2 linked regions of the Rubrivivax gelatinosus IL144 genome follow. The protein of the gene in region 2 binds, or shares a complex with, the protein of the main gene of each other region. Links are inferred from orthologs where the notes say so. Each region holds a gene or a part of one and is shown on either strand. Other genes may lie near its edges. The genes, in order: RGE_RS19250 and RGE_RS11770.

Region 1 (3,462 bases), 1.7 Mb from region 2 along the record:
TGCACGGCCGCATCGGTCTGGACAGCGCGCCCGGCCTGGGCAGTTGCTTCTGGGTCAGCCTGGAACGCACGACGGCCGAGGCCGGTGCCGCGCCGGCGCGGCGCACCGTGCTCTACGTCGAGGACAACAGCGTCAACCAGATGCTGATGGAAGCGATGCTGGCGCGCCGGCCGGAGATCGAGCTGCTGCTGGCCGACGACGCCGCCTCGGGCCTGGCGCTGGCCGTCGCGGCGCGGCCGGCGCTGGTGCTGCTGGACATCCAGCTGCCCGACGCCGACGGCTTCGAGCTGCTGCGCCGGCTGCGCGCGCGGTCCGAGACCGAGGCCATCCCGGTCGTCGCCGTCAGCGCCGACGCGATGCCCGAGCGCATCGCCGCGGCGCGCGCCGCCGGCTTCGCCGACTACCTGACCAAGCCGCTGGAGCAGGGCCGGCTGCTCGAGGCCGTCGACCGCGTGCTCGACGCCGGCTGAGGCCGCGTCACTGCACCGTCGCGCGGCGCAGCGTCTCGACGACCGGGCGGCGCAGCACGTCGCGCAGGCCCCACCAGCCGGCGGCCAGCGCCAGCGCCGCACCGGCCGCCGCGCCGGCCAGCGGCACGAAGGGCGAGGGCCGCCAGTCGAACTCGAAGGCGTAGCGCGCCAGCGCCCAGCCGACGGCCATCGCCGCCAGCGAGGCCAGCAGCCCGGCCAGCGCGCCGACGCCAAGCAGCTCGGCTCGCTGCACCTGGGCCAGCAAACGGCTGCCGGCGCCCATCGCGCGCATCACCGCGAACTCGCGCGAGCGCGACTCGCGTGTCGCCGACACCGCGGCGAACAGCACCACCAGCCCGGCCACCAGCGTGAAGCCGAACAGGAACTCCACCGCCCGGATCACCTGGTCGAGCACGCCCTGCACCTGGGCGATCGAGGCCGAGACGTCGATCGCCGTGACGTTGGGGTAGGCGCGTGCCAGCGCGTTGTCGAAACCCGGCTTCGGCGGCGCGCGGAAGGCGCCGATGTAGCTCGCCGGCAGCTCGGGCAGCTCGGCGACCGGGAAGACGACGAAGAAGTTCACCCGCATCGAGCCCCAGTCGACCTTGCGCAGGCTGGTGATGCGCGCCTCCTGCAACACGCCGGCGACGTCGAAACGCAGCGTGTCGCCGAGCTTCAGCCCCAGGGTCTGGGCGATGCCCTCCTCGACCGACACCGCGCCGGCTTCGCCCGGCGTCCAGCGGCCGGCGACGATCTCGTTGTGCTCCGGGCGCTGCTCGGCGTGGCTGAGGTTGAACTCGCGGTCGACCAGGCGCGCCGCGCGGTCCTCGCTGAAGTCGTCGGGACTGACGGCGCGGCCGTTGATCGCCACCAGCCGGCCGCGGATCATCGGGTACCAGTCGTAGCGCGTGACGCCGGCGTCGGCCAGCGTCTGGCGGAAGGCCTCGGCCTGGTCGGGCTGCACGTTGATGACGAAGCGGTTGGGCGCGTCCGGCGGCGTCGCGCTGCGCCAGCTGGCGACGAGGTCGGTGCGCAGCAGCACCAGCAGCACCAGCGCCAGCAGGCCGACGGCCAGCGCCGAGACCTGCAGCACGGCGAAAGCCGGGCGGGCGGTGAGCTGGCGCGTCGCCAGCACCAGCCAGCGCGGCGCCCCGGCCTCGGGCACGGCGCGGCGCAGCAGCGCCACCGCCAGCCAGGACAGCAGGGCGAAGACGGCGATCGCCGCGGCGAAGCCGCCGACCGCGATCAGCCCGAGCTTGGGGTCGGAGGCCACGGCCAGCAGCAGCGCCGCGAAGCCGCCGGCGCCGGCGGCCAGCACCAGCAGCGAGGCGGGCTTCAGGCTGCCGACGTCGCGCCGGATCACGCGCAGCGGCGGCACACGCGCCAGCTGCAGCACCGGCGGCAGGCCGAAGCCCAGCAGCAGCGTCATGCCGACACCGACGCCGAAAGCCGCCGGCCACAGCGACGGCGCCGGCAGCGTCGTGTTGACCAGCCCGGCGAGCAGGAAGACGAAGACGTGGTGCACCGCCCAGCCGGCGGCGACGCCGGCCGCGCTGGCGGCCAGCCCCAGCGCCGCGAACTCCAGCGCGTAGGCGCCGGCGATGCGGCGCTGCGCCAGGCCGAGCACACGCAGCATCGCGCAGTCGTCCAGATGGCGGGCGGCGAAGTCGCGTGCCGCGATCGCCACCGCCACCGCGGCCAGCAGCGCCGCCAGCAGGGCGACGAGGTTCAGGAACTTCTCCGCGCGGTCCAGCGTCTGGCGCATCTCCGGCCGGCCGCTCTGCAGCGACTCCAGGCGCACGCCGCGCAGCGGCACGGCGTGGATGCGCTCTTCGGCCTGCTGCACGAACTGGCGCAGCGCGGCCTCTCGGCCTTGGGGCGCGGCGACCGCGAAACGGTAGTTCAGCCGGCTGGCCGGCTGGACGAGGCCGGTGGCCGGCAGGTCGGTCTCGTGCAGCATCACGCGCGGCGAGAAGCTGGTGAAGCCGGTGCCGCGGTCGGGTTCGACGGCGATCACGCGCGCGATGGTGAGCGTCGCGTCGCCCAGCTGCAGCGGCTGGCCGGGCGCGAGCTGCAAGGCGTCGAGCACCGCGGCGTCGACCCACACCGTGCCGGCGCGCGGGCCGCCGGCCACCGTCTCGACACCCTCGCCCTGCAGCGCCTTCAGTTGCAGCGCGCCGCGCAGCGGGTAGCCGTCGCTGACCGCCTTGACGGCGACCAGCCGGCTGGCGCCGCCGAGATCGTCGGGCGCACGCGCCATGCTCGGGAACGAGACGCTGGTGGCGCTGCGCAGGCCGGCGCGGGCGGCCAGCTGCACGAGTTCCGGCGGCGTCGGCCGGTCGCTGCTGACCAGCGCGTCGCCGCCCAGCAGCTGGCGCGCGTCGCGCGCGAGGCCGGCGTTGAGCCGGTCGGCGAAGAAGCCCACGGCCGTCAGCGCGGCCACGGCCAGCATCACGGCGAAGAACAGCAGGCGCAGCTCGCCGGCGCGGAAGTCGCGCAGCGTCTGGCGCCACGCGAGCGCGGGAGTCGAGGCATGCATGCCCGCACGGTACCCGAAAGCCCTTGAACGGCGCATGCAACCGGGCTGAACCCGGACCGCCGCACGGGCTGCTGAAATGAGGCCATGAACCCGCTGCCCCCGCTCTTCCTGTCCCACGGCTCGCCGATGACCGCGCTCGAACCGGGCGCCGCCGGCGAGTTCTTCCGCCGCCTGGGCCCGGCGCTCGACGCCGCCTTCGGCCGGCCGCGCGCCATCCTCGCGATCTCGGCGCACAGCCTGACGCGCGAACCGGTGCTGGTGGCCGGCGCGCGCCACGAGACGATCCACGACTTCGGCGGTTTCCCCGAGGCGCTGTACCGGCTGCGCTACGACGCGCCGGGCGCGCCCGAGCTCGCCACCCGCGTCCAGGCCCTGCTGGCCGAGGCCGGCATCCCCGTGCAGCGCCACGAAGGCGGCGGCCTGGACCACGGCGTCTGGACGCCGCTGCTGCAC
Region 2 (3,071 bases):
GAGCCCGGCGCTGCAGCGCCGTCTGGCCCCCGACTACCTGGAGCGCGGCGAATCCGGCACGCCGACCGACTTCGCGCTGCCGCAGCGTCTGCTGGAGCTGCAGCGCAGCGTGCTGGCCACGCTGTCAGGCGATGCGCTGGCCGGGCGCGTGCTGGACGCCGCGGCCAAGGTCGACCACCCGGAAGACGCTTTCGGGCTGGCCGAGCTGTACGGCCGGCTCACTCGCGAGGTCTGGAGCGAACTCGGCGCCGGCGCGGCGATCCCGCCGGCACGCCGGGAGCTGCAGCGCGACCACGCCAACCGCCTGGCCGCCGCGCTGCTGCAGCCCTCGGCCCGCGCCGACGCCCGCGCGCTGCTGCGCAGCCAGGCGCAGACGCTGCTGGTGCGCCTGGACCACGCCAAGGCCCACCCGGCCCGCCGCGACGCCGAGACCCGCGCCCATCTGGAAGACAGCGCGCAGACGATCCGCCTGGCGCTCAAGGCGCGGCTGGAGCGCGCCGGGGTCTGATCAGGCCGCCGCCGCCTCCGCCACCCGCCCGGCGTCGATGCGCAGCTGGCGCTCGCAGCGGGCGGCGATCTGCGGGTCGTGGGTGACGAGCACCAGCGTCGTGCCGGCTTCGCGGTTGAGTTCGAACATCAGCTCCATCACCTTGGCGCCGGTGGCGAAGTCCAAGCTGCCGGTGGGCTCGTCGGCCAGCAGCACCGCCGGGCGCACGACGAAGGCGCGCGCCAGCGCGACACGCTGCTGCTCGCCGCCGGACAGCAGCTTCGGGTAGTGCGCCAGGCGCTCGCCGAGGCCGACACGCGCCAGCATCTCGGCAGCCGCGGCGCGTGCGTCGCGCCGGCCCATCAGCTCCAGCGGCAGCATCACGTTCTCCAGCGCCGTCAGATGGCCCAGCAGCTGGAAGTTCTGGAAGACGAAGCCGACCTGGCGCGCACGCAGCGCGGCGCGGGCGTCTTCGTCGAGCGCGAACAGGTCGGTGCCGGCCAGCGTCACCGTGCCCGCCGTGGGTGTGTCCAGGCCGGCCAGGATGGCCAGCAGCGTGCTCTTGCCCGAGCCCGAGGCACCGACGATGGCCACGGTCTCCTTCGGAAAGAGCGCGAAATCGATGTCGTGGAGAATCGTCAGCGTGCCGGTCGAATCGGCGACCTGCTTCGAGATGCGTTGGACGGAGATGATCGGATCTGACATTCGGATGCGGTGGACCCGCCGGCAATGGCTGGCGCATGCTAGCGCGCTCGCCGTCACCCCGGCGTTCGCGGGCCCGGCGGCAGCGGCCGACGCGCGCACCTTGCTCGTGCTCGGCGACAGCCTGTCGGCCGAGTACGGCCTGGCGCGCGGCAGCGGCTGGGTCTCGCTGCTGGACAAGCGCCTGGGCGACCAGGCGCCGGGCTGGAAACTCGTCAACGCCAGCATCAGCGGCGAGACGACCTCCGGCGGGCGCACGCGGCTGCCGGCGCTGCTCAAGCAGCACAAGCCCGGGCTGGTGATCCTGGAACTCGGCGGCAACGACGCGCTGCGCGGCCTGCCCATCGCCAACACGCGCGACAACCTGGCGACGATGGCGCGCAGCGCGCGCGAGGCCGGCGCCAAGGTCGTCGTCGTCGGCATGGAAGTGCCGCCGAACTACGGCCGGCGCTACGCCGAGGACTTCTCGGCCTCGTTCGCCAAGGTCGCGCGCGAAAGCGGCGCGGCGCTCGTGCCCTTTTTGCTGCGCGGCGTCGCCGACGTGCCCGAGGCCGAGACGCTGTTCCAGGCCGACCGCATCCACCCGACCGCGCAGGCCCAGCCGACGATGCTCGACAACGTCTGGCCGGTGCTCAAGCCGCTGCTGCGCTGAGCCCGGACGCAGGACGCCGGAAGGCGTTCTGCGCCTGCCGAAGGCCCGAGCGCGATTTCACGCGCGAGGGCTGAGCCTGGACGCAGGACGCCGGAAGGCGTTCTGCGCCTGCCGAAGGCCCGAGCGCGATTTCACGCGCGAGGGCTGAGCCCGGCGCTCGACGTCAGCGCTCGTCCTGGCGCGGGTTGCGGCGCTCGTCGCGCTTGTCGTCGCGGCGCTCTGCCCGCTCGGGCTGGCGCGGCGCCATCTGCGGGCGTTCCTGGACGCGTTCAGGCTGGCGCTCCTGCTGCCGTTCCGCAGGCCGCTCCGGCATCGCATGGCGCGCCGGCGGCTCCACCGGCAACACGCTGGGCTCGCGGCCCGGGCGTTCGACACCCTGGTCGGGCGCACGGCGTTCGACGGTCTGCGGAGGCGTCGTGCGCAACACGCGGTCCTCGTCCGGACGCTTGGTCCAGTTGGCCCCGCGGCGGTCGGGCGTCGCCTGGCGGTCCGGGCGATCCTCGTTGTCGCCGCTGTCCCGGCGCGGCATCGAACGCGCAGGCATCTGCACCGGCGCTGGCGTGGACGGGCGCGGCGTGGCGCGTTCGTCGCGCCGGTCCTCACGGCGATCATCGCGGCGATCGTCCCGGCGGTCCTCGGCGCGGTTCGAAGGCACCGGCACCGGCCGGCCGAAGGCCGTGCCCGGGCGATCGCCGTCGTCGGCACGCGGGGTCGGACGCTCGGTGCGGGTGTCGTCGCGGCGGCCCATCGCCGGAGCACCGCGGCGGCCGTCGTCGCTGCTCCAGCGCGGCGACGGCGGTGCCGGCCGGTGGCCGCCGTCGAGCGCCGGCGGCTGCGGCAAGGCGGCCGGCGCATCGCTGCGCAGCGGCCGGCGGCCGACGTTGACGTCGACGACGGCACGCGCCACCGGCTCGCGCCGCACCAGCACGTCGCGCGGCACGACGGTGACGCCGCCGGGCACGCCCTGGTTGGTGTACATGATCGGGCCGGTCGGCACCGGGCGCGGGCCGTGCGGGCGGTGGTTCACGCGGTCGATGTAGATCGGCGTGACGCGGTAGTACGGCACGAAGACCTCGCGCGGCGCCAGCGGCACCCAGCCGACCGGCGGGCCGCCGACGTTGATGCCGACACTGAAGTTCGAGCCGCCGACCCAGGCCACCAGCGCCGGCGCGTAGACCGGCCGGGCGACGTAGGCCCCCGGATACCAGGCCCAGCGACGGCCCCAGTACA

The links.
Region 1: the proteins of RGE_RS11770 (region 2) and RGE_RS19250 are in contact, whole or in part, in a cryo-EM structure (PDB 9GE8), measured with the Escherichia coli proteins. The link is inferred for Rubrivivax gelatinosus IL144 from one-to-one orthologs.

What each region holds. Positions count from the first base shown.
Region 1 is NC_017075.1:4,236,909-4,240,370, forward strand. The notes cover bases 244-3,402. They hold RGE_RS19250 (ABC transporter permease), read right to left. Parts: upstream 3,010-3,402; coding sequence 478-3,009; downstream 244-477. Other genes in these bases: RGE_RS19245 (PAS-domain containing protein), read left to right, coding at 244-470; RGE_RS19255 (dioxygenase family protein), read left to right, coding at 3,094-3,402. In the rest of the region: more of RGE_RS19245, read left to right, coding at 1-243; more of RGE_RS19255, read left to right, coding at 3,403-3,462.
Region 2 is NC_017075.1:2,545,272-2,548,342, reverse strand. The notes cover bases 251-3,018. They hold RGE_RS11770 (arylesterase), read left to right. Parts: upstream 251-1,196; coding sequence 1,197-1,841; downstream 1,842-3,018. Other genes in these bases: RGE_RS11765 (DUF6600 domain-containing protein), read right to left, coding at 2,005-3,018; RGE_RS11775 (ABC transporter ATP-binding protein), read right to left, coding at 509-1,192; RGE_RS11780 (zinc-dependent metalloprotease), read left to right, coding at 251-508. Also shown: more of RGE_RS11780, read left to right, coding at 1-250; more of RGE_RS11765, read right to left, coding at 3,019-3,071. UniProt on the Escherichia coli protein: TesA is a multifunctional esterase that can act as a thioesterase, lysophospholipase and protease.